Regions from separate parts of the Vreelandella sp. F11 genome, predicted to be linked through region 1. Evidence: predicted binding sites of a transcription regulator. Region 1 holds the regulator's gene; each other region holds the start of a gene.
The links. The regulator sigma-54, encoded in region 1, starts transcription at its own class of promoters, with help from an activator protein. The targets are predictions, from matches to a motif close to TGGCACNNNNNTTGCTNT.
Positions count from the first base shown of each region.

Region 1 (5,015 bases):
CGATTAAACGGCTAAACACTTCTTGGCTGTCCAGGCTGGGAATATTTTGGGCAATAAAGGTGCTGTAAAACTCCAGCACCCTTTTTTTGCTGCCCCCGGGTACGTCAAACAGAACGCGTTCCGGGGGGAGTATGGTTTCCAACGTCATTGAATTAACGCACGCCTGCGCCTTGGGCGCGAGCTTGTGCTTTTTCCTTATGTTTAACGAGTTGACGGTCGATTTTGTCCGCTAGGGCATCGATAGCGGCGTACATATCACTGTCCATGGCTTCCGCATGTAAATCCGCGCCTGCGGCGTGCAGCGTACAGGCGGCCTGCTGGCGCTCTTTCTCCACTGATAAGGTGACTTGCACCGTGGTTATATTGTCGTAGTGGCGCTCTACACGCTCAAGTTTTTCGTTGACATAGTCACGCAAGGCGTCAGTCAGTTCTACGTGATGACCAGTGATATTAACTTGCATTGACGTACTCCTTATCCATCGGACTGTACTTCGATTGTAACCCTTTTTGCCGCGTTGCAAAGCCCTTGTCGAGAGTTTCCCTTAAACGGCATCAGGGTCTAGCGTAAACGGCGCCGTTCGCTGGAGGAGGGGATGCCCATGGCTTCGCGGTATTTAGCCACCGTGCGACGCGCTACCTGCACCCCCCCTTCGCCTAATAGCGTGACTAAGCGGCTGTCAGAAAGCGGTTTGCCAGGGGGCTCCTCTTGAATGAGTTTTTTGAGCCGCGCGCGGATGGCGGTACTGGAGTGGCTGTCGCCATCCTGGCTGCTCACTTGGCTGGAGAAAAAGTACTTGAGCTCAAATACACCGCGTGGGGTATGAATATATTTCTGCGTCGTTACCCGTGAGATAGTCGATTCGTGCATCTCAACGGCTTCAGCGATATCTGCCAGTATCAGCGGCTTCATGGCCTCTTCGCCGTGCTCTAAAAAGCCAATCTGACGGGTGATGATTTCACGACCCACCCGCAGCAGCGTATCGTTACGGCTGGAGAGACTCTTGATCAGCCAGCGCGCTTCCTGGAGGTGCTCTTTGAGAAACTGGTTGTCATCGCTTTTGTCCGCACGCTTAATCAGGCTGGCGTAGTCGGGCTGAATACGCAGCCGTGGTAGGGCCTCAGGGTTGAGCTCCAAATGCCAGCCTTCGTTATCGTGGCGGACGACTAGGTCGGGGGTCACATAGCTGTCGTCGGTGTCGCCGTAGGCGCTGCCTGGGCGAGGATCCAGGCTGCGAATCAGTAGAATGACATCGGCCAACTGTTCGTCGTCGAGCCCTAGGCGGCGTTTCAGCAGGCGCATGTCATCCTTGCCGAGCGCTTCAAGAAACTGACGCACTAGGCGGCGGGCGGGTACCAGCAGCGGCGTATCGTCGGGAAGAGCGGCAAGCTGCAGCATTAGGCATTCACGCAAGTCGCGGGCAAATATGCCGGTTGGCTCAAACTGCTGCAGCTTAAGCAGTGTGGTTTCCACTTCCCGCTGACTAAGCCCATCAATACCCTGGGCTCGTAGGCCTTCACGGATATCGTTAAGTGGCTGAGTCAGGTAGCCGTTTGCATCTAGTGCGTCGATTAGGCTCTCCGCGACAAGCTGCTCGCGGGCGCTGAAGTCGGTCATGGCAAGTTGCCACAGCAGGTGCCCATGTAGGCTCTGTCCGGCCGCTTGGCGTTCAAAATCGGGGCCTTCGCTGCTGCTACCTCCCTGGCTACCCATATCTTGATAGGTATCGGACCAGTCGCTATCTACCGAGAGCTCCGTAGGGATGCTCTCTGACCACTCTTCTTCCTTAGGCTCGCTGACAGCCTGCTCACTAAATTCATCCTCCTGCTCCAGCATGGGATTGGCATCTAGAGCCTGCTGAATTTCTTGACGAAGATCCAGCGTCGAGAGTTGCAACAGCGCAATCGCTTGTTGCAACTGGGGCGTCATGGTCAGCTGTGTGCCGATACGCAGTTGGAGAGAAGCTTTCATGACCATCTGAGAACCACTCGTTAATCAGAAGGCTCCACACTAGTGCGAGTGAGTGCCTGGTGCAAGTGCAATAAGCATGCCATTGGTAGTAAAGTTGTTGCAGAGCGCTATTTACAGAGCCAAAAAATAGGTTTATGGGCAGGTGGTGATTGTAGGCACAGTTGATTAGTTTAAAGGCGAAAATCAGCACCCAGATATACGTCTCTGACCTTCTGATTATCGAGAATGGCACTTGGTGAGCCGCTGGCAATGATTTGCCCATCACCGACGATATACGCAATATCGCAAATATCCAGGGTTTCACGCACGTTGTGGTCGGTGATCAGTACACCGATATGGCGCTGCTTCAACGCACGGATGATGGTTTTAATCTCGCCTACCGAAATGGGGTCTACGCCCGCAAAGGGCTCATCCAGTAAAATAAAAGCGGGTTCGGTGGCGAGCGAGCGGGCTATTTCGACTCGCCTGCGCTCACCGCCTGAAAGGCTCATGCCTAGATTGTCGCGAATATGAGTGATATGAAAGTCTTCGAGCAGCGCTTCCAGGCGCTGCTCCCGCTCGCTGCGATTAAGCTCTTTGCGGGTTTCGAGGATTGCCATAATATTATCGGCAACCGAAAGTTTGCGGAAAATAGACGCCTCTTGAGGGAGGTAGCCGATGCCCGCCGCGGCGCGTTCGTGCATGGGGGCGCGGGTTAAGTCCACATCATCGATGCCTACTTTGCCAGCATCGGATTTTACCAGCCCGACAATCATATAGAACGAGGTGGTTTTGCCTGCACCATTCGGGCCAAGTAGGCCCACAACGCTGCCTTGGCAGATCTCTAGGTTAATATCTTTAACCACCCGACGCCGTTTGTAGCTTTTAGCCAGGTGGTGGGCATAAAGGGTTTTGATCGGCGCAGTGTCAGCAGTGGCCACAGCTTGGCTCCCTATTGTTCAGGCTGAAGGGTCATTCGAATGCGCTGGGGCTCGCTGCCGTCAACGTCAGAGCGTGCTTGAATCACTTCACGGTCAATAAAATACTCAAGACGCCCGCCGGTAAATTTATCCTCTTGTTGGGTCAATTCGGCTTGGTCAATCAACTCGACGCGGCGTTCCGCAACGTGATAAATGATCCGCCGTGCCCAACCCTCGGTGGGGCCGTCCTGGCCTTCACCCTGATGGCGCAGATAGGCGCGCTCACCGGTGGCTGTTGCTGTTGAGAGCTCACCAGCCTCGTTACGTTTGATCTCTACCCGCTCGCCCTGCAGCTGCATTTCGCCCTGGCGAATGTCCACGTCTCCACTATAAACGGCGGTACCCGCCCGTTGGTCGAGATCCAAGCGGTCGGCCTCTACTTCAATAGGCGCCTGCTGTGAGGTTTGGGCCAGCGCTGTTAGCGGCATCGCGAGCGCAAAAAGGGCGGTGTAAACAAGTGCTTTCATGGCGACTCCTCTCTAGATTGCTTGGCCGGGGGGTGTGTACCGCGTACATTATCCGTTAGGCGAACCCGGCTATCGTTAAGCCACACGTCCATACGTGAAGCACTCATTTGCTGGGGCGGTTGCTGCAGCATGACCGGTGTATCACTCCAGGCATGCTGAGTTACCCCATCATAATGCAATAGCTCGGTATCTAGCTGCCAACCTTCATCGGGTGCTATCAAACGTGCCGAGCCTGACAGCAGCAGCGACTGGGTGGCGGTATTGAGCGTGCCTACATCCGCGCTAGCCAGCCATTGACGATCCTCATTGTCGTAAAGCAGCGCTTCGGGCTCTTCTGTCCAGGTTTCGCTTTGCTGAGGCGTATGGATAAGGCGCGGGGTTTTCAGCGACTGCAGGACGTTGCCATTATCACCAAATAGAGTGATTTCAGCATTTTCCAATACGTGGCCTGGCTCTTGAGCCTGCGCTTCTGGATCGATGCTGGTGTCTTGCGGCCCGCGGGGGTCAAGCCATACCAGTAGAGCCCCCAGCGCTATGACCAGCCCAGCTAACCAGATATGCACTTTAAAGCGCTTAATCATTTACGTGCGGCCGTGGAGGTAGGTGTCAAGCACCGCGCCCCAGTGCCCTTGGGATTCAAGCAGCGTATCGCAGATTTCGCGCACTGCACCGTGGCCACCCAGACGCTCGGTGATCCAGTCGGCGTGAGTATGCATATAATCCGGTGCATTAGGGACGGTAATACCGACACCGCAACGCTTAATGGCCGCTAGGTCGGGTAGATCGTCACCACAATAGGCCACCTGCTCCAGCTCGATATCGAGGCGCTGGCAAAGCCCGCGCAGGGTCGCCAGTTTGTCCTCACAGCCTTGATGGACATGGTCGATGCCCAAGGCAGCAGCGCGTTGACTTACCATAGGTGAATCACGACCGGTAACCAGCGCTACATGCACGCCAACGCGTTTGAGTAGTTTTAGCCCATGACCATCCTGGGTATGGAATGCCTTGATTTCGATTCCATCGGCCTGAAAGTAGAGACGGCCATCAGTGAGTACGCCGTCAACATCCAGCGCCAAAAGGCGTACACGGCGGAGACGATCAAGTAGCGCAGCAGGTAGGGACATAGAGCCTCCATATCAGTAAATTCGTAAAGCCAGGCGGAGTAAAACGCCGGTAGATTAAATAACGCCGCTGGCGAGCAGGTCATGCATATGTAGAGCCCCAATAGGGCGCTGTTGTTCATCGACCACCGCGAGCGCGGTAATACGGCTCTCCTCCATGATGCGTACCGCTTCGGCTGCCAGGATGTCTGGGCCGATGCGTTTACCTGGCCGGGTCATAACGTCGTCAACGCGCACATCGCGCAGATTATGGAACTGATCCAGCGTGCGTCGCAGGTCGCCATCGGTGTAGACCCCGGCGAGGCGCCCATCGCTATCCACCACGCAGGTAAAGCCAAGCCCCTGCCGGGTGATCTCCAGTAACGCATCGCGTAATGGGCTTCCCAGTGCGACCTGGGGTAGTCGCGCACCGTCGTGCATTAGATCCCTAACGCGCAGTAACAGGCGCTTACCTAAGCTACCGCCAGGGTGGGAAAGAGCGAAATCTTCAGCGGTAAAG
Region 1 covers NZ_CP170448.1:1,852,913-1,857,927, forward strand. The annotation lists gene ACFIOZ_RS08320 (PTS sugar transporter subunit IIA) at 1-148, opposite strand, end outside; gene hpf (ribosome hibernation-promoting factor, HPF/YfiA family) at 153-461, opposite strand; gene ACFIOZ_RS08330 (RNA polymerase factor sigma-54) at 560-1,975, opposite strand; gene lptB (LPS export ABC transporter ATP-binding protein) at 2,140-2,889, opposite strand; gene lptA (lipopolysaccharide transport periplasmic protein LptA) at 2,901-3,395, opposite strand; gene lptC (LPS export ABC transporter periplasmic protein LptC) at 3,392-3,976, opposite strand; gene ACFIOZ_RS08350 (KdsC family phosphatase) at 3,977-4,519, opposite strand; gene ACFIOZ_RS08355 (KpsF/GutQ family sugar-phosphate isomerase) at 4,574-5,015, opposite strand, start outside.

Region 2 (5,015 bases), 2.2 Mb from region 1:
CCCGTTAATTTCGCGGTTGGCGAGCGCTTTAGCCAACTCGGCGGGACTTTCTACCAGCATGCCGGGGCAGCCAAAGCCTTCGGCCAGGGTGAGGAAATTAGGCGCTTGAATATCCACGCCTAAACGCGCCACGCCGTTAGCATCCATATAGCGGCGAATCTCTTCGTAACCGGCGTTGTGCCAAAGCACGATGACGATTGGCAGACGCTCTTCGACAGCCGTTGCAAGCTCGGAGAGGGTAAACATCACGCCGCCATCGCCTACCAAGGCCACCACCGGAAGATCAGGGCGACTCAACTGAGCACCCAGCGCCGCGGGCAGCCCATAACCCAAGGTGCCGTAGCCCGTTGAGGCATTGAAGTACCGCCGTGGCGCGGGTTGGCTGACCAGATGATTCCCGGCATACACCGGCGCGGTAGAATCACCCACCAAAATCGCCTCGGGCAGGTATTCAGCCAGGGTGTTGTAGAGCGGCACAAAGTCACTAAAAGCAGGATCGTTTTGCAGATTTAGCGCGTTCAAGGCGTTAGCCGTTCGCTCAACGCCGTTACGTTGCATTGTGTCTGGGAAGTGAGCTAACAGAAGTGCAAGGCTTCGCCCGGCATCGCCCACCAGCCCCAACGTCGTACGCTGATTGCGCATTAACTGTTCAGGGTCAAGATCAATCCGGATCAGCGTGCCATTAAGATGAAAACCACCGTCAAACACGACGTCGTAGTCTGTCTCGCCCAGCTCGGTACCTACTGCCAAAATCACATCGGCGTTGGCTGCCAACTCGCGAACGGCGGGTAGCGCCGCGTTAGCACCCAAATCCAGCGGGTGGTCGCGACCTAGCAGCCCTTTGGCGTTTATGGTGGTGACCGTGGGAGCATCAAGTTTTTCTACCAATGCCTTTGCGGCCTCTGGCGCTGAAACACAGCCGCCACCTAATAGCACTAAAGGCTGCTGCGCAGCACGTAACAAACGTGCTGCCTCAGCAAGCCCTTCTGGATCAGGCGCTGCCCGGTAAAGCGTTGGCGCATGCCAGCTAATCGGCACCTTGACCTGCGCATTAAACAGGTCGATGGGGATTTCGATATGCACCGGGCCTGGCCGTGACCCGTTGAAGATAGCAAAAGCGCGGGCCAGCAACTCGGGCAAGGTGTTGGCGTCCAGCAGCGTGTGGCTAAAGCGCGCCACACCGCTGATCATCTGCTGCTGGCTGGGCATTTCGTGCAGTCGTCCTTGGCCCAAACCCAGCGTATCGCGGCGGTTTACGCTGGAGATCACCAGCATGGGGATCGAGTCCGCCAGGGCTTGGCCCATGGCGGTGGCGATATTGGTCATCCCCGGGCCGGTGATAATCAGGCAAACACCCGGCTGGCCGCTGGCGCGGGCATAGCCGTCGGCCATAAACCCCGCGCCCTGCTCATGGCGTGGAGTGACGTGCTGCACTTCGCTGCCTTCCAGCCCGCGATAAAGCTCTACCGTGTGCACGCCGGGAATACCGAACAGCGCGCGTACGCCATAGGTATCACGTAGCAATTTAATCAGTAATTCAGCGCAGGTCATCACAGCCCCCTTAGAAGAAAAACGTATGGGCCATAAAGGCGATGATCGGCAGCGTAATCGCGGTGCGCAGTAAGAACACTACCGCCAGCTCCCAGAACTTGATAGGAATCTTCGACTTGAGTAGCAGCGCACCGATTTCTGACATATACACCAGCTGCGTCATGGAGAGGCAGGCAATCACAAAGCGGGTCAGCTCGCTTTCAATGTTGGTCGCCAGCACCGCCGGTAAAAACATATCGGCAAAGCCCACCAGCGTCGCTGGTGCGGCCGCTTGTGCCTCAGGGATACGCAGTAGTTCCAGCACCGGCACCATGGGGTAGGAAAGCCAGGTAAATAGCGGGGTAAACTCGGCTAAAATCAGCGCCACGGTACCAATCGCAAACACCAGCGGCAGTAGTGTCAGGAAAATATCAATCACGTTGAGTAGCGCTAGACGGGCTAACTTCCGCGGCCCTGGCGCACTCCCTGCACGGCGTGTCGCTTGCAACAGGCTATAGCGGAACAGGCCTACATTTTCGCTACGCTCTTCGCTCAACTGACACCCGACCGGCTCATAGTAGTCGTTGGATTTACGTGACAGCGGCGGAATCCGCGACACAATTACCGCAGCGATCAAACCCGATACCACCACCGTGAAGTAGAACTGCACAAATAGGTGGTTAATCTCGACAAAGTTAGTCACTAACAGGCTGAAAGCGATAGAGGCGACTGAAAAGTTGGTCGCGATCACCGAGGCTTCGCGGCCGTTGTAGTAGCCCTGCTCGTACTGCTGGGCGGTGATCAGCACACCAACGGTGCCCGAGCCCATCCATGAGGCGGTGGCATCAATGGCGCTGCGTCCCGGCAGATTAAAGATAAACCGAAACGGCTTGCGCACCATGGTGCCGATAAACTCCATAAAGCCGAATTCAACCAAAAACGGTAGCAGTAGCGCTGCAAAAAAGAAGAACGTCAGCAGCACTGGCGCCAAGTCATTGAGCATCACCTCACCGGTAAACGAGGCGGTGACGAACTCAGGGCCAAACTGAAAAAAGGTCATGATGACGAAAATGGCGCCTAACACACGCATGGCTACCCAAATCGCGCCTACATCGAACATATCTTGAAAGGGGCCGCTTTGTGCCCAGGAGGGTTTCGCTAACTTGACGTATAGCGTCACCACCACCGAGAGGCAAAGAATCACCACTGCAATCGCGGGTAACGCGGATCCCAGCAGTGTTTGCAAGCCATCGGCCATCATCCCCATGCCGATATTGATAGAGTCCCCGACCTGGAAGGGCACCAAGAACAGCAATACACCAATGATGGAAGGGAAGAGAAATTTTAGTAAATGCGCGGGAGGTATCGGTGCCGACGGGATCGGCTGTTCCGACTTAACGTTGCTATACGACATAGGGTTCACCCATTGGAAGTGATTATTGGAGGTGGACTGGCGGCGTGGTTAGGTCAGTACTGTTTTATTTAGTCGCTATTTCTTTGATAGCTCTTTTGGTCAGCATCACTCGCTGTGTTTAACACCTGGCAGTACGCAGAGCATTTCATACAGCAGCGTGGCACCCATTAGTGCAGTGTTACCACTGGGGTCATAAGGCGGAGATACTTCGACCAGATCACAGCCGACAATATTTAAGCCTGCAGCGCCGCGTACAATTTCCAGCCCTTGACTAGAGGTCAATCCACCCATCTCCACCGTACCGGTACCAGGGGCAACAGAAGGATCCAGGCCGTCGATATCGAAACTGATGTACACCGGGATATCGCCCATCTGTTCGCGAACTTGCTCCATCAGCGGTGCCAGCGAGCGGTACCAGCACTCTTCAGCAGGCACAACACGGAAGCCCTGATCACGACACCAGTCAAAGTCTTCTGCCGCATAGCCGGTTCCGCGCAAGCCAATTTGCACGACTTTGCCATGGGCTAATAAGCCCTCCTCCTGAGCACGACGAAACGGCGTACCATGTGCAATTGGCTCGCCGAACATATGCTCGTTAACATCGGCGTGGGCATCGATATGGATCAGCCCCACCGGGCCGTGCTTTTTGGCCATGGCGCGAAGGATGGGCAGTGTGAGCGTATGTTCACCGCCCAGGGTCAGCGGAATACAGTTATGTTTCAGCACGTCATCGTAGAAGGCGGTAATGATGTCGACGCTTTTCGGCAGATGGAAGGTATTGATGGGTACATCGCCAATATCGGCCACCTGCAGGCTTTCAAAGGGCGCGGCGCGCGTCGCCATGTTGTAAGGACGCAGCATGCGCGACTCATCGCGGATCTGGCGTGGCCCGAGCCGTGTACCTGGGCGGTTTGAAGTGCCAATATCCATGGGAATGCCTATAAATGCCGCATCCAAACCCTCGGCCGTCTCCTGCGTAGGCAGACGCATCATGGTGGCGGGGCCTGCAAAGCGCGGCATGGTATTGCCACCCAAGGGCTGATTAAACTCCGACATAGTTCTCTCCTAGACGTTATTTGAACCTAGACGTTATTTGAAATTATTGAATCGCAATGCGAGCGCGGCTTGCCTATCAATAGACATTGCACAGAGCGTGCCAAGTCGTCACAACCGCCAGGAAAGGCACTTTGCTAGCCATTTGATGCAAAAATGCATTAAATTGACGACCTAGCAATTCAATACTGCATCGATAATTCAAAAATGGTTCGATTAGCAGGCTAATGCCGCGGGTGCATCAGATGAGTGAATTCGAGTGAGTGAAATAGACAAACGCGTGCTGCAGACCATTGTGGCAACCGCAAACGACCACTTCTTTATCGTCAGTGGCGATGGGCAGATAGTGGACATCAGCCCTGGCGCCGAAGCGGTTTACGGGGTATCCAGAGAAGAGCTGCTCTCCAGCAGTGTGCAGCAACTGCAAGCGGCCGGAGTACTCAAGCCCTCCATCACCATGGAAGTGATGCGCACCCGCAGGCCCGCACAGCTTATGCAGGTAACCGGAACAGGCCGCCGGGTGATTGCTGAAGCCTACCCGGTGTTCGTCGACGGCAAGCTGGAGCGCATTATCAGCCGCTCCCGGGATTTAACTGACTTGCAGTTACTGCAGGACGAATATGCCCTACTGCAAAAACGCTTTAGCGAACACTTAAAGCGCAGCCAGGCAGCCCCAGATGCGGAGGAGCAAGCGCTAGATGATGCTCTGGACAATTTGCAGGTACGCAGCAGCGTGATGCGCGAAATCGCGCTGCTGCTTAAGCGCGTAGCCCCTTCAGATGCCAATGTGTTGATGCTGGGTGAGTCTGGCGTGGGTAAAACCGCTTTTGCCAAACAGCTACATCGCTGGAGCCAGCGCTGCGATGGCCCGTTTATTGACGTTAACTGTGCGGCGATACCCGAGAATCTGTTTGAGTCCGAGATGTTTGGCTACCAGCCCGGTGCCTTTAGCGGTGCCGCGCGGCAGGGAAAAGCTGGCCTGTTAGAGCAGGCCGAGGGCGGTACGCTGTTTCTGGAT
Region 2 covers NZ_CP170448.1:4,026,336-4,031,350, forward strand. The annotation lists gene ACFIOZ_RS18445 (5-guanidino-2-oxopentanoate decarboxylase) at 1-1,551, opposite strand, end outside; gene ACFIOZ_RS18450 (YjiH family protein) at 1,562-2,944, opposite strand; gene speB (agmatinase) at 3,050-4,000, opposite strand; gene ACFIOZ_RS18460 (sigma-54 interaction domain-containing protein) at 4,257-5,015, shown strand, end outside.
Region 2: a site for sigma-54 is predicted at 4,086-4,103, ahead of speB (agmatinase). Genes of this name have one in related genera too.

Region 3 (5,015 bases), 2.1 Mb from region 1:
AAGACTTCCAACTGCCGCAGGGTGTAGTGCATAGCGTCTGACCTATATTTGATCTATATCTATTTTTCAGATAACCGTTATCAATATAATTCGCTTAACAGATATACCACGCATTGCTTAGACTTGCTGGCAACATATTTAATCATTTTTATTCTTTTTAAGAATATGACCGATGCGGACTAGCGCCAGCATCGACTAATGGAGAAAACGGCATGAGTAAGTTTGCTCTGGAAGAAGTGCTTAGCGTTCATCACTGGAACGATACCCTGTTCAGCTTCCGCACCACCCGCGAGCGCAGCCTGCGTTTCAAAACCGGTCAGTTTGTGATGATTGGTTTGGAAGTGAATGGCAAGCCGCTGATGCGCGCTTACTCCATTGCCAGCCCCAACTACGAAGACCACCTTGAGTTCTTCAGCATTAAAGTACCCGACGGCCCGCTCACTTCACGCCTTCAGCACCTGAAAGTAGGCGATCAGATTATGGTCAGCCGCAAGCCCACGGGCACGCTGGTATGCGATGACCTACTGCCGGGCCGTAACCTCTACATGCTCTCTACCGGTACCGGCTTGGCACCGTTTATGAGTTTGATCCAGGATCCTGAAGTATACGAGCGCTTCGAAAAGGTGGTGCTGGTTCACGGTGTACGGGAAGTCTCTGAGCTCGCCTATGCCGACTTTATTACCAAAGAGCTGCCAGCTCATGAATACCTGGGTGAAGATATCGCTGAAAAGCTGGTCTACTACCCGACCGTTACGCGTGAAGAGTTCCATACCATGGGGCGCCTGACCGACCATATTCGTACGGGTAAGCTGTTTGAAGATACCGGACTACCGCCCATCGACCCGCGCCAAGACCGCGCAATGATCTGCGGTAGCCCCGCTATGCTTGACGATACCAGCGCACTGCTCGACGAGCTGGGCCTGAACATCTCGCCGCGCATGGGTGAGCCGGGGGACTATGTGATTGAGCGTGCCTTTGTTGAGAAGTGAGGGGTGAGAAGTGAGAGGTGAGGTGAATAGGCAATGGTCACCATCACCTTATGATTAAGGCCCCTGTGGATGCACTCCCCAGGGGCTTTGTCTACTAGGCACTACTCACACCTCACCCTTCACACCTCACCCCTCACAAACCTAAACCGCGTCTTTACCGGTTTCACCAGTACGGATACGGATCACCTGCTCTAGCTGCATCACAAAGATTTTGCCGTCACCGATTTTACCCGTGTTCGCCACCTGGGTGATGGCATCAATCACCTGCTCGGCCATATCGTCGTCCACGGCAACTTCCAGCTTCACCTTGGGCAGGAAGTCCACCACATACTCAGCGCCGCGATACAGCTCAGTATGCCCTTTCTGGCGACCAAAGCCTTTCACTTCCGTCACCGTAATACCTTGAACGCCGATATCGGAGAGTGACTCGCGCACATCGTCGAGCTTAAACGGCTTGATAATCGCTGTGATCAATTTCATTACCATATCCTCTAACTGGGTGGCCGTGATGGAGTCGGGTTGAACGGCTGCGTATGCGCAACCGATGACCGCTAACTACCAGCATACACCGCTATCGGCAGAGAATAAAAAAGCCTCCCACTAAGGGGAGGCCAGAAGGAGCACGCCAGCTCACTAGGTCAGCATCAAATTACTTTCTAAATTACTTTTTGACACCAAATTCGGGGTAGGCTTCAAGACCACACTCTGCGATATCGACGCCTTCATACTCTTCTTCTTCGCTAACCCGAATACCCATAATGGCTTTCAGGATTAGCCAGACCACAAGGCTTGCCAGGAAGACCCAACCAAAGATACCGGCGATACCGATGATCTGAGCACCGAATGATGCACCGTCGTTATTCAACGGTACTGCCAGCACACCCCAGATACCGACAACGCCGTGAACCGAGATCGCACCGACAGGATCATCCAGCTTCACTTTATCAAGGGTGACGATGGCTGCCACGACGATGATGCCACCAATCGCACCGATAATGGTCGCGCCTAGGGCAGTCGGAGAAAGCGGATCAGCGGTAATAGCGACTAAGCCCGCCAGCGCACCGTTCAGCGCCATGGTTAGGTCTGCTTTACGGAACCACAGTTTGGCCAGAATTAGTGCTGCAATAACACCACCTGCCGCCGCAGCGTTGGTATTCACAAACACTTGCGCCACGTTGTTTGCAGAATCGACGGCCGCCAGTTTGAGCTCGGAACCGCCATTGAAGCCGAACCAGCCCATCCACAGAATGAAGGTACCCAGCGTTGCCAGCGGCATGTTGGCACCGGGAATAGCGTGGATAGAACCATCTTTACCGTATTTGCCTTTACGGGGGCCTAGCACGATCACACCCGCTAGCGCAGCCGCCGCACCGGCAAGGTGCACAATGCCTGAACCCGCATAGTCAGAGTAGCCCACTTCAGACAACCAGCCGCCACCCCAAGTCCAGTAGCCAGACACCGGATAGATAAACGCGGTCATGACGACAGCGAAGGCCAGGAAGGCCCACAGTTTCATACGCTCAGCCACAGCACCCGACACAATCGACATGGCCGTTGCTACGAATACAACCTGGAAGAAGAAATCTGAGCGCATGGAGTAGTAAGGTGCGTCATCACCCCCAGCAGTCACTGCATCAACGCTGTTTTCCGCACCAATCAAGAAGCCCAGATTAGGCAGGAAGCCACCGGCACTGCTGGAGTACATGATGTAGTAGCCCACCAGCAAATACATGGTGCAGGCAATGGCGAACAGCGCGATATTCTTGGTCAGGATTTCAGCGGTGTTTTTAGAGCGTACTAAGCCCGCTTCTAACATGGAGAAGCCTGCCGCCATCCACATGACGAGCACACCGCAGATTAGAAAGTAGAACGTATCGAGCGCGTAGCTCAGATCAGTCAACTCATTCATTGTAAGTTCCCCGTTGAACTATAGAAATGATCCGAAAAACAGCGTTAAACGGCGTCGGCACCGCGTTCGCCAGTCCGAATCCGAATAACGTCTTCAAGCGGTGTCACAAACACCTTGCCGTCACCGATCTTGCCGCTGTTAGCCGCACTACAGATCGCATCCAATACGCTCTCTAAACGGGCGTCATCTACGGCCACTTCCACTTTTACCTTGGGTAGAAAATCGACGACGTATTCAGCGCCACGATACAACTCGGTATGCCCTTTCTGACGGCCAAAACCTTTAACTTCAGTGACCGTAATGCCCTGAACGCCGTTGTCGGCTAATGCCTCACGAACGTCGTCGAGCTTAAATGGCTTGATGATAGCGGTGATGAGTTTCATCCCGGATCTCCCCTGCTGGATAAGTCCTGCTAGATTGGTAGCGGCACAGCCGCCAGAATAAGCACCTGAACCGATAATGCGCATACTGTGCCAGCTGACCTTTTTTTCTTATAAGTCAGCCGATTACCTGACAACTAAGCGCCCTGCAGAGCTAAACCTGAGCAAAGTCGATTAATGCGCCACCGCTATTGCACCAAAAAAGAGCGCAAGCAAAAGTAGCCCGCTCCATTTCGATGCAAGCCACGCGATCAACAGGAAATTCACTCGGCGCATGCGAATTCGCCGACTGTTGCGTATCCTTACCGGTAAGCAACTTTTGAAATATTCATTTAGCGAGTTATTAAGGAGAGAGCGCGATGGTGCCTCAAGACCGCATTAGCCGACTGGCCCAGCAAATTGGCGACCGTTTACAAAACGCCTCCCAGGCGCCGGAAGATATTCAAAAGGGCGTGCAGCAAGTCGTGCGTGGCGCCTTTGATCGCCTGGAGCTGGTTTCACGGGAAGATTTCGACATTTTAATGGACGTACTGCAGCGCACTCGGTCACGGGTAGAGGCATTAGAGCGTCAGGTCGCCAACCTTGAAGCCGCCGTAGAAACGTCAACGGCCTCCACTGCCACGCCGGTGGAAGCAGAAGTGCCGCCGGTGCCCACTCCCGAGCCAGATACCGATACCGATACAGAGGAGAATAATAAGCCCGCTTAACGCTTTAACTTCTTAAGCAGCAATAGGGCAGTGGCCTATTGCTGCAATTATCAGCACTAACAATCTCAAAATAAACACGAATCACTATCGTTGACTTTATGTTTCGTGGTGATACTCTCCGCCTCCTAACTCCTCACTGTTCGCGGATTGTTCACCATGTACGCGCTGCCATTGTTAAAACCGCCTTTTCACAAGCTACCCTCTTCAACTGCTGCGCTGATTGGCACCGGCCTTTTAATGGGTTTCTCCAACAGCATTTTCGCCCAAACTACCTCCTCCGAGGCAGACGCCGGCGACACCATGGTGGTCGTGGGATCACGTACGCCCACCCAGATCAGCCAAATTCCCGGTGCGGTATGGGTCATTGACAAAGAGATGCTGCAACAACAGACCCGCAATGGTGCAGACCTCAAGACAGCATTAGGACGCCTGGTGCCAGGGCTAGATCTGGCACCGCAAGGGCGCACCAATTATGGGCAAAATATGCGCGGCCGTGGTGTACAAGTACTGATCGACGGTGTATCGCTGAATAGTTCCCGTGGCCTTTCCCGTCAGTTCGATGCCATTGATCCCTTCAATATTGAGCGTGTGGAAGTACTTTCCGGCGCCAGCAGCCTGTATGGCGGCGGCGCTACAGGGGGCTTGATCAATATTATTACCCGCAAGGGTGAAGAAGGCCTGAACTGGAGGACGGAAGCAGGCATCACCACTGGCTTCAATAACAGCGATGATATGGATCGCCGCCTCTCGCAATCGATCAGCGGTGGAAATGAGTTTGTTCAAGGCTACCTGGGCACCGCCATTGGCGATAACGGCCGCCACTATGACGGTAGCGGCCAAGAGATCTTCCCCGATATCGCCCAAACCGACCTGCAGGACAACCGCAGCATTGATGTGCTGGGCAACCTATCCTTCCGCTTAACCGACGAACAGAGCCTGGAGCTGAGTGCCCAGCTCTACCGTTCAGGCTTCGAAGGTGATCGCGGCGTTTATTTTCCCAACCTCGACGCCGCTACGCCCAACTTAAATG
Region 3 covers NZ_CP170448.1:4,565,276-4,570,290, forward strand. The annotation lists gene ACFIOZ_RS20795 (LysR family transcriptional regulator) at 1-32, opposite strand, end outside; gene ACFIOZ_RS20800 (ferredoxin--NADP reductase) at 213-989, shown strand; gene glnK (P-II family nitrogen regulator) at 1,131-1,469, opposite strand; gene ACFIOZ_RS20810 (ammonium transporter) at 1,651-2,898, opposite strand; gene ACFIOZ_RS20815 (P-II family nitrogen regulator) at 2,943-3,281, opposite strand; gene ACFIOZ_RS20820 (accessory factor UbiK family protein) at 3,638-3,985, shown strand; gene ACFIOZ_RS20825 (TonB-dependent receptor) at 4,142-5,015, shown strand, end outside.
Region 3: a site for sigma-54 is predicted at 3,357-3,374, ahead of ACFIOZ_RS20815 (P-II family nitrogen regulator). Genes of this name have one in related genera too.

Region 4 (5,015 bases), 2.1 Mb from region 1:
GCAATACGGAAGGTCAATCAAATGGCCCGCCCATACTCTCGGAACAGATACGTGAGAGAGGGCGGGCCGGGGTCAAGCGAGACGCTTAGCGAATCGGGGGAGCGTACTGGAAGCCACCGTCGTTCCACAGGGCGTTAACACCGCGCTCAATTTCAAGCGGAGAGTCCATACCCACGTTACGTTCAAAGCTTTCAGCGTAGTTACCAACTTGGCTAATAATGTTGTAAGCCCAGTCTGCTTCAAGGCCCATGCCTTCACCGTAGTTACCGTCTTGGCCTAGCAGGCGAGCAACATCGGGGTTTTCAGAGTTCAGCATCTCTTCTGCGTTTTCGCTGGTGACGCCGTACTCTTCGGCGTTAATCATGGCGAACAGTGACCACTTCACGATATTGAACCAAAGGTCGTCGCCTTGACGAACCACGGGGCCCAGCGGCTCTTTGGAGATCACTTCAGACAGGATCATGGACGCTTCAGGGTCGTCTAGCTGAATACGCAGTGCGGCTAGCTGAGAGGTATCAGAGGTCAGAACATCACAGCGGCCTGCTTGATAACCACCCACTGTTTGCTCAGAAGTATCAAATACGATCGGATTGAATTCCATGTCGTTAGCACGGAAGTAGTCAGCAAGGTTCAGCTCGGTAGTAGTACCCGATTGAATACAGATGGATGCACCGTCGAGCTCATCGGCACCGGTAATACCCAGGTCACGGGAAACCATGAAGCCCTGGCCGTCGTAAAAGTTAACCCCGGTGAAGTTTAGGCCCAGGGTGGTGTCACGGGTCGTTGTCCAGGTGGTGTTACGAGAAAGTACATCAACCTCACCCGACTGCAGGGCGGTAAAGCGTTCAACCGCATTGAGGGAAATGTAGTTAACCGCATCTGCATCGCCAAGAACCGCTGCCGCCACTGCACGGCAAACATCAACGTCCAGGCCTTGCCAGTTACCGTCGTCATCCGGCGCTGAGAAGCCTGGCAGACCATCACTCACACCACACTGAACGGCGCCACGCTCAATGGTATCTTCCAAGGTGTCGGCTTGCGCAGTTGCCATTCCCGCCAGGCTAAGTGAGCCAGCAGACGCCAGCAGCACTAGGTGTTTTTTATTGAACATTTAGTTTCCCTCGAAGTTCTTGAAATTGATTATTGAAATCAGTCATTGAAATAGTTGTGCATGCCGTAGCATGTAACTAAACCTAGCAAGGAAGATGCCAACAAGGGTACAGGCGTTAATTCAGCGCTTTTCAACGCTACTCAACGAATTCGAGACGAAGGTCTAGGTGCAAGAAAGGCAAGCGCCCACTCCAGCTTGCACCTTTGTGGGGCAAGTCGAAATGGGCGGTGAGGAAAAGGTGGGCAAAACGGCCGAGGGTTTACTCGGCTGCAAAGGTCTTGCGCATAAATGGTGGTAGAGCGAGGGCGCCACGGTGGGCTTCAACGCTGTAGTACTCAAGGGGCAGGCCGTGGCTGGCGGCTGCCTGCTCGCGGAACGTATTCACATCGGTGGCTTTACCCGCCAGTGTCACGCTCCACCAACCTGATGGATAAACCGGCTGCGGGAAGGGCAAAGTAGCAACACTGTCGAAACCCGCTTCAAGCATATCGTGGCGTAACTCACGAATGATCGAACCCGTGTGGTAAAGCGGTGATTCGCTCTGCTGCACCATGACGCCGCCGCTTTTCAAAATACGGTGGCAGCGCTTGAGAAAGTCGGTTTTGAACAGCCCTTCAGCAGGCCCAACCGGGTCGGTGGAGTCGATAATCAGCACATCAATGCTCTCATCCGGTGCATCGTCCACCCACTTGACGCCATCGGCGAACAGCAACTCGGCGCGGGGGTCGTTATTCGCTTCTACCAACGACGGAAAAAAGCGCTCAGACGCCTTGGTAACTTCCTCATCAATATCAATTTGGGTGACTTTCTCAACCCCGGGATGGCGCAGCACTTCTTTTAAGGTGCCGCAGTCGCCACCACCGATAATCACCACCCGCTTGGGATCTTGATGGGTGAACAGCGCCGGATGTGCAATCATCTCGTGGTAGAGGAAATTATCGCGATCGGTCAGCATCACGCAGCCATCCAGCACCATGAGGTTGCCGTAGGTCTCGGTGGCGTAGACCTCCAGATGCTGGTACTCGCTCTGCACATCCAGCAACTTTGCAGAGATCTTCAGTGAGAAGGCGCTGCCGTGGCTATCAAAGACTTCGGTAAACCACTGGTCGTCGCGTAAATCGCTCATCAATTGGCTCCTGAGTGCTGTGCGTTTGAGTGCGTTGGGATATCGCGGTGATACTGCGGGCTGAGTTCGTGCAGCGCCTCCATAAAAGCAGTGACGTTATCGGGATTGGTAAACTGGCTGATACCGTGACCCAGATTAAACACGTGGCCAGGGCCGTGGCCGTAGCTCTCCAGCACCCGAGCCACTTCGGCGCGGATAGCCGAGGGGCGAGCAAACAGCACGTTAGGATCCAGGTTCCCTTGCAGCGCTACTTTGTGACCAACACGAGCGCGCGCATCAGAAAGTTCGGTTGACCAGTCGATACCCAGCGCGTCGGCACCGGCGCAGGCGATATGCTCAAGCCACTGGCCGCCGTTTTTAGTGAACAGAATGACCGGTACGTGGCGTCCGTCGTGTTCGCGGATTAGGCCGGAAACGATCTGCTCCATATAGCGCAGCGAGAACTCAAGGTAAGCCGGAGTCGAGAGCGCACCGCCCCAGGTATCAAAAATCTGCACCGCCTGCGCACCCGCACGAATTTGGGCATTCAGGTAGTCAGTCACCGCATGGGCCAGCGTATCCAGCAACTGGTGCATGGTATCCGGGGTATCGTAGAGCATGGTTTTTAGATGGCGGAAGTCTTTGCTGGAACCGCCCTCCACCATGTAGGTTGCCAGGGTCCAGGGGCTGCCGGAGAAGCCGATCAGCGGCATGCGACCGTTCAGCTCGCGGCGTATAGTCGACACTGCACGCATTACGTAATCCAGGTCGCGCTCGGCATCTGGAACGCTCAGTGCGGCAACTTCTTCTGGGGTGCGCACGGTTTTACGAAATTTAGGGCCTTCGCCGGTTTCGAAGTACAGGCCAAGCCCCATGGCATCGGGAATGGTTAAGATATCTGAAAACAGAATAGCCGCGTCCAGCGGGTAGCGTTCCAAGGGCTGCAGGGTGACTTCGCAGGCCAGGTCATGGTTGCGACATAGATCCATAAAGCTGCCTGCATCGGCGCGGCTGGTACGGTACTCCGGCAGGTAGCGGCCCGCCTGTCGCATCATCCACACCGGGGTGCGATCCACAGGCTGCCGCGCTAATGCACGAAGAAAACGATCATTTTGTAACGGTGTAGTGGTCATAGAACTTGCTCTTAAGAAATTTGCCCACATTGTACTCGGTGTAAGTACTTGGGAACGTATGCAGGCAATTGTACTTGAAGATAAGTGCCAGGGCGGTGTACTCGGTGGCAAAAAATCGTCGCACTCCGTCAATTTTTCTCGCCTAACTAATCGATTTAAGCCGCTTTGCCAGCGTGAGGCGGGCGCCGCTTCCTGGTAGAATAGCTGCCCACTTTGCCAACACTCGTTTGGTTAATCCGCGAGGTATCCTGTGACCATTCGCTTCATAGCCGCTTCCCAGCTGCCAACGCCCTGGGCAACATTCACCATGCATGGCTTCGAAGATGAAGCCACCGGCAAGGATCATATCGCCTTAACGCTGGGTGATGTGACCGGTGATGAGCCTGTACTGGGGCGGGTGCATTCCGAGTGCTTGACCGGCGATGCGCTCTTTTCCATGCGCTGCGACTGCGGCTACCAACTGCAGGAAGCGCTTAAACGTATTGCGGAAGAGGGCCGGGGCGTACTGTTTTATCTGCGCCAAGAAGGGCGTGGCATCGGCCTATTGAACAAAATTCGTGCTTACCATCTGCAGGATCAGGGCGCCGACACGGTTGAAGCCAACGAGCAGCTCGGTTTCGGCGCTGATATGCGCCGCTACGACCTGTGCGTGCCGATGCTCAACCATTTGGGCATAACGTCGCTAAGGTTAATGACCAACAACCCGCGTAAGGTGGATGCACTCACCCGGGATGGGGTAAATGTCGTAGAGCGCCTGCCGATCACCACCGGCCTTAACCCCCATAATGAGCAGTATCTATCCACCAAAGCGGGCAAGCTCGGTCATATGATGGCGCTAGACGACTTTACCCACGCAAGCGATGTGGATATTGAGCGCAAGGGGTGATATGAGTGAGGCATGAGATGTCAGGAGAGCCTCAGAATGAAAGCTGTACGTGACCAATCTGAAGTATCTGCTGAAGAGCAGGGCGAATTCAGCGTTGTTGAAGAGTGGCTGCACAGTATCACCCACGGTATTGGTGCTGTGCTTAGCCTGGTGGGAATGACCGTACTGCTGGTGGCTGCAAGTGTTGCTGCCCATATCGACCCGTGGAAAATTGTCAGCCTGAGCCTGTACGGCACCACCTTAGTCCTGCTGTATACCGCTTCGACCCTTTACCACGGCATCCCTCACCAGCGCTGGAAGCAGCGCTTTCAGTTACTAGATCACTGTGCGATTTATCTACTCATCGCAGGAACGTACACACCCTTTTTACTCGTCAACATGCGCGGCACTACGGGCTGGATTTTGTTTACCGCGGTGTGGTCGCTGGCACTGGTGGGTATTGCCTGCATACTGCTATGGCCCCAGCGCTTTTCGATATTGCGCGTGGTGATTTACCTGCTTATGGGGTGGATGATCGTGCTGGCGTCAGGCGAAATGGCCGCGAGTCTCTCAACGACGGGTATTGCCCTGCTTGCCGCGGGAGGAATCACCTACACACTAGGCGTGATTTTCTACGCCGTGCGCGCTATCCCCTACAACCATGCGATCTGGCATCTGTTTGTGGTTGCCGGAAGCGTCTGCCACTACTTTGCCGTTTATAGTGCCGTTTTGCCCCACGTTTCGACTGCCTAGTGGTTATTAGTCTTGGATGCAACTCATCAGTGCAGCATCTGCCTTTTT
Region 4 covers NZ_CP170448.1:4,544,776-4,549,790, reverse strand. The annotation lists gene ACFIOZ_RS20720 (amino acid ABC transporter substrate-binding protein) at 86-1,111, opposite strand; gene speE (polyamine aminopropyltransferase) at 1,371-2,237, opposite strand; gene hemE (uroporphyrinogen decarboxylase) at 2,237-3,349, opposite strand; gene ribA (GTP cyclohydrolase II) at 3,600-4,235, shown strand; gene trhA (PAQR family membrane homeostasis protein TrhA) at 4,272-4,967, shown strand.
Region 4: a site for sigma-54 is predicted at 1,194-1,211, ahead of ACFIOZ_RS20720 (amino acid ABC transporter substrate-binding protein). Genes of this name have one in related genera too.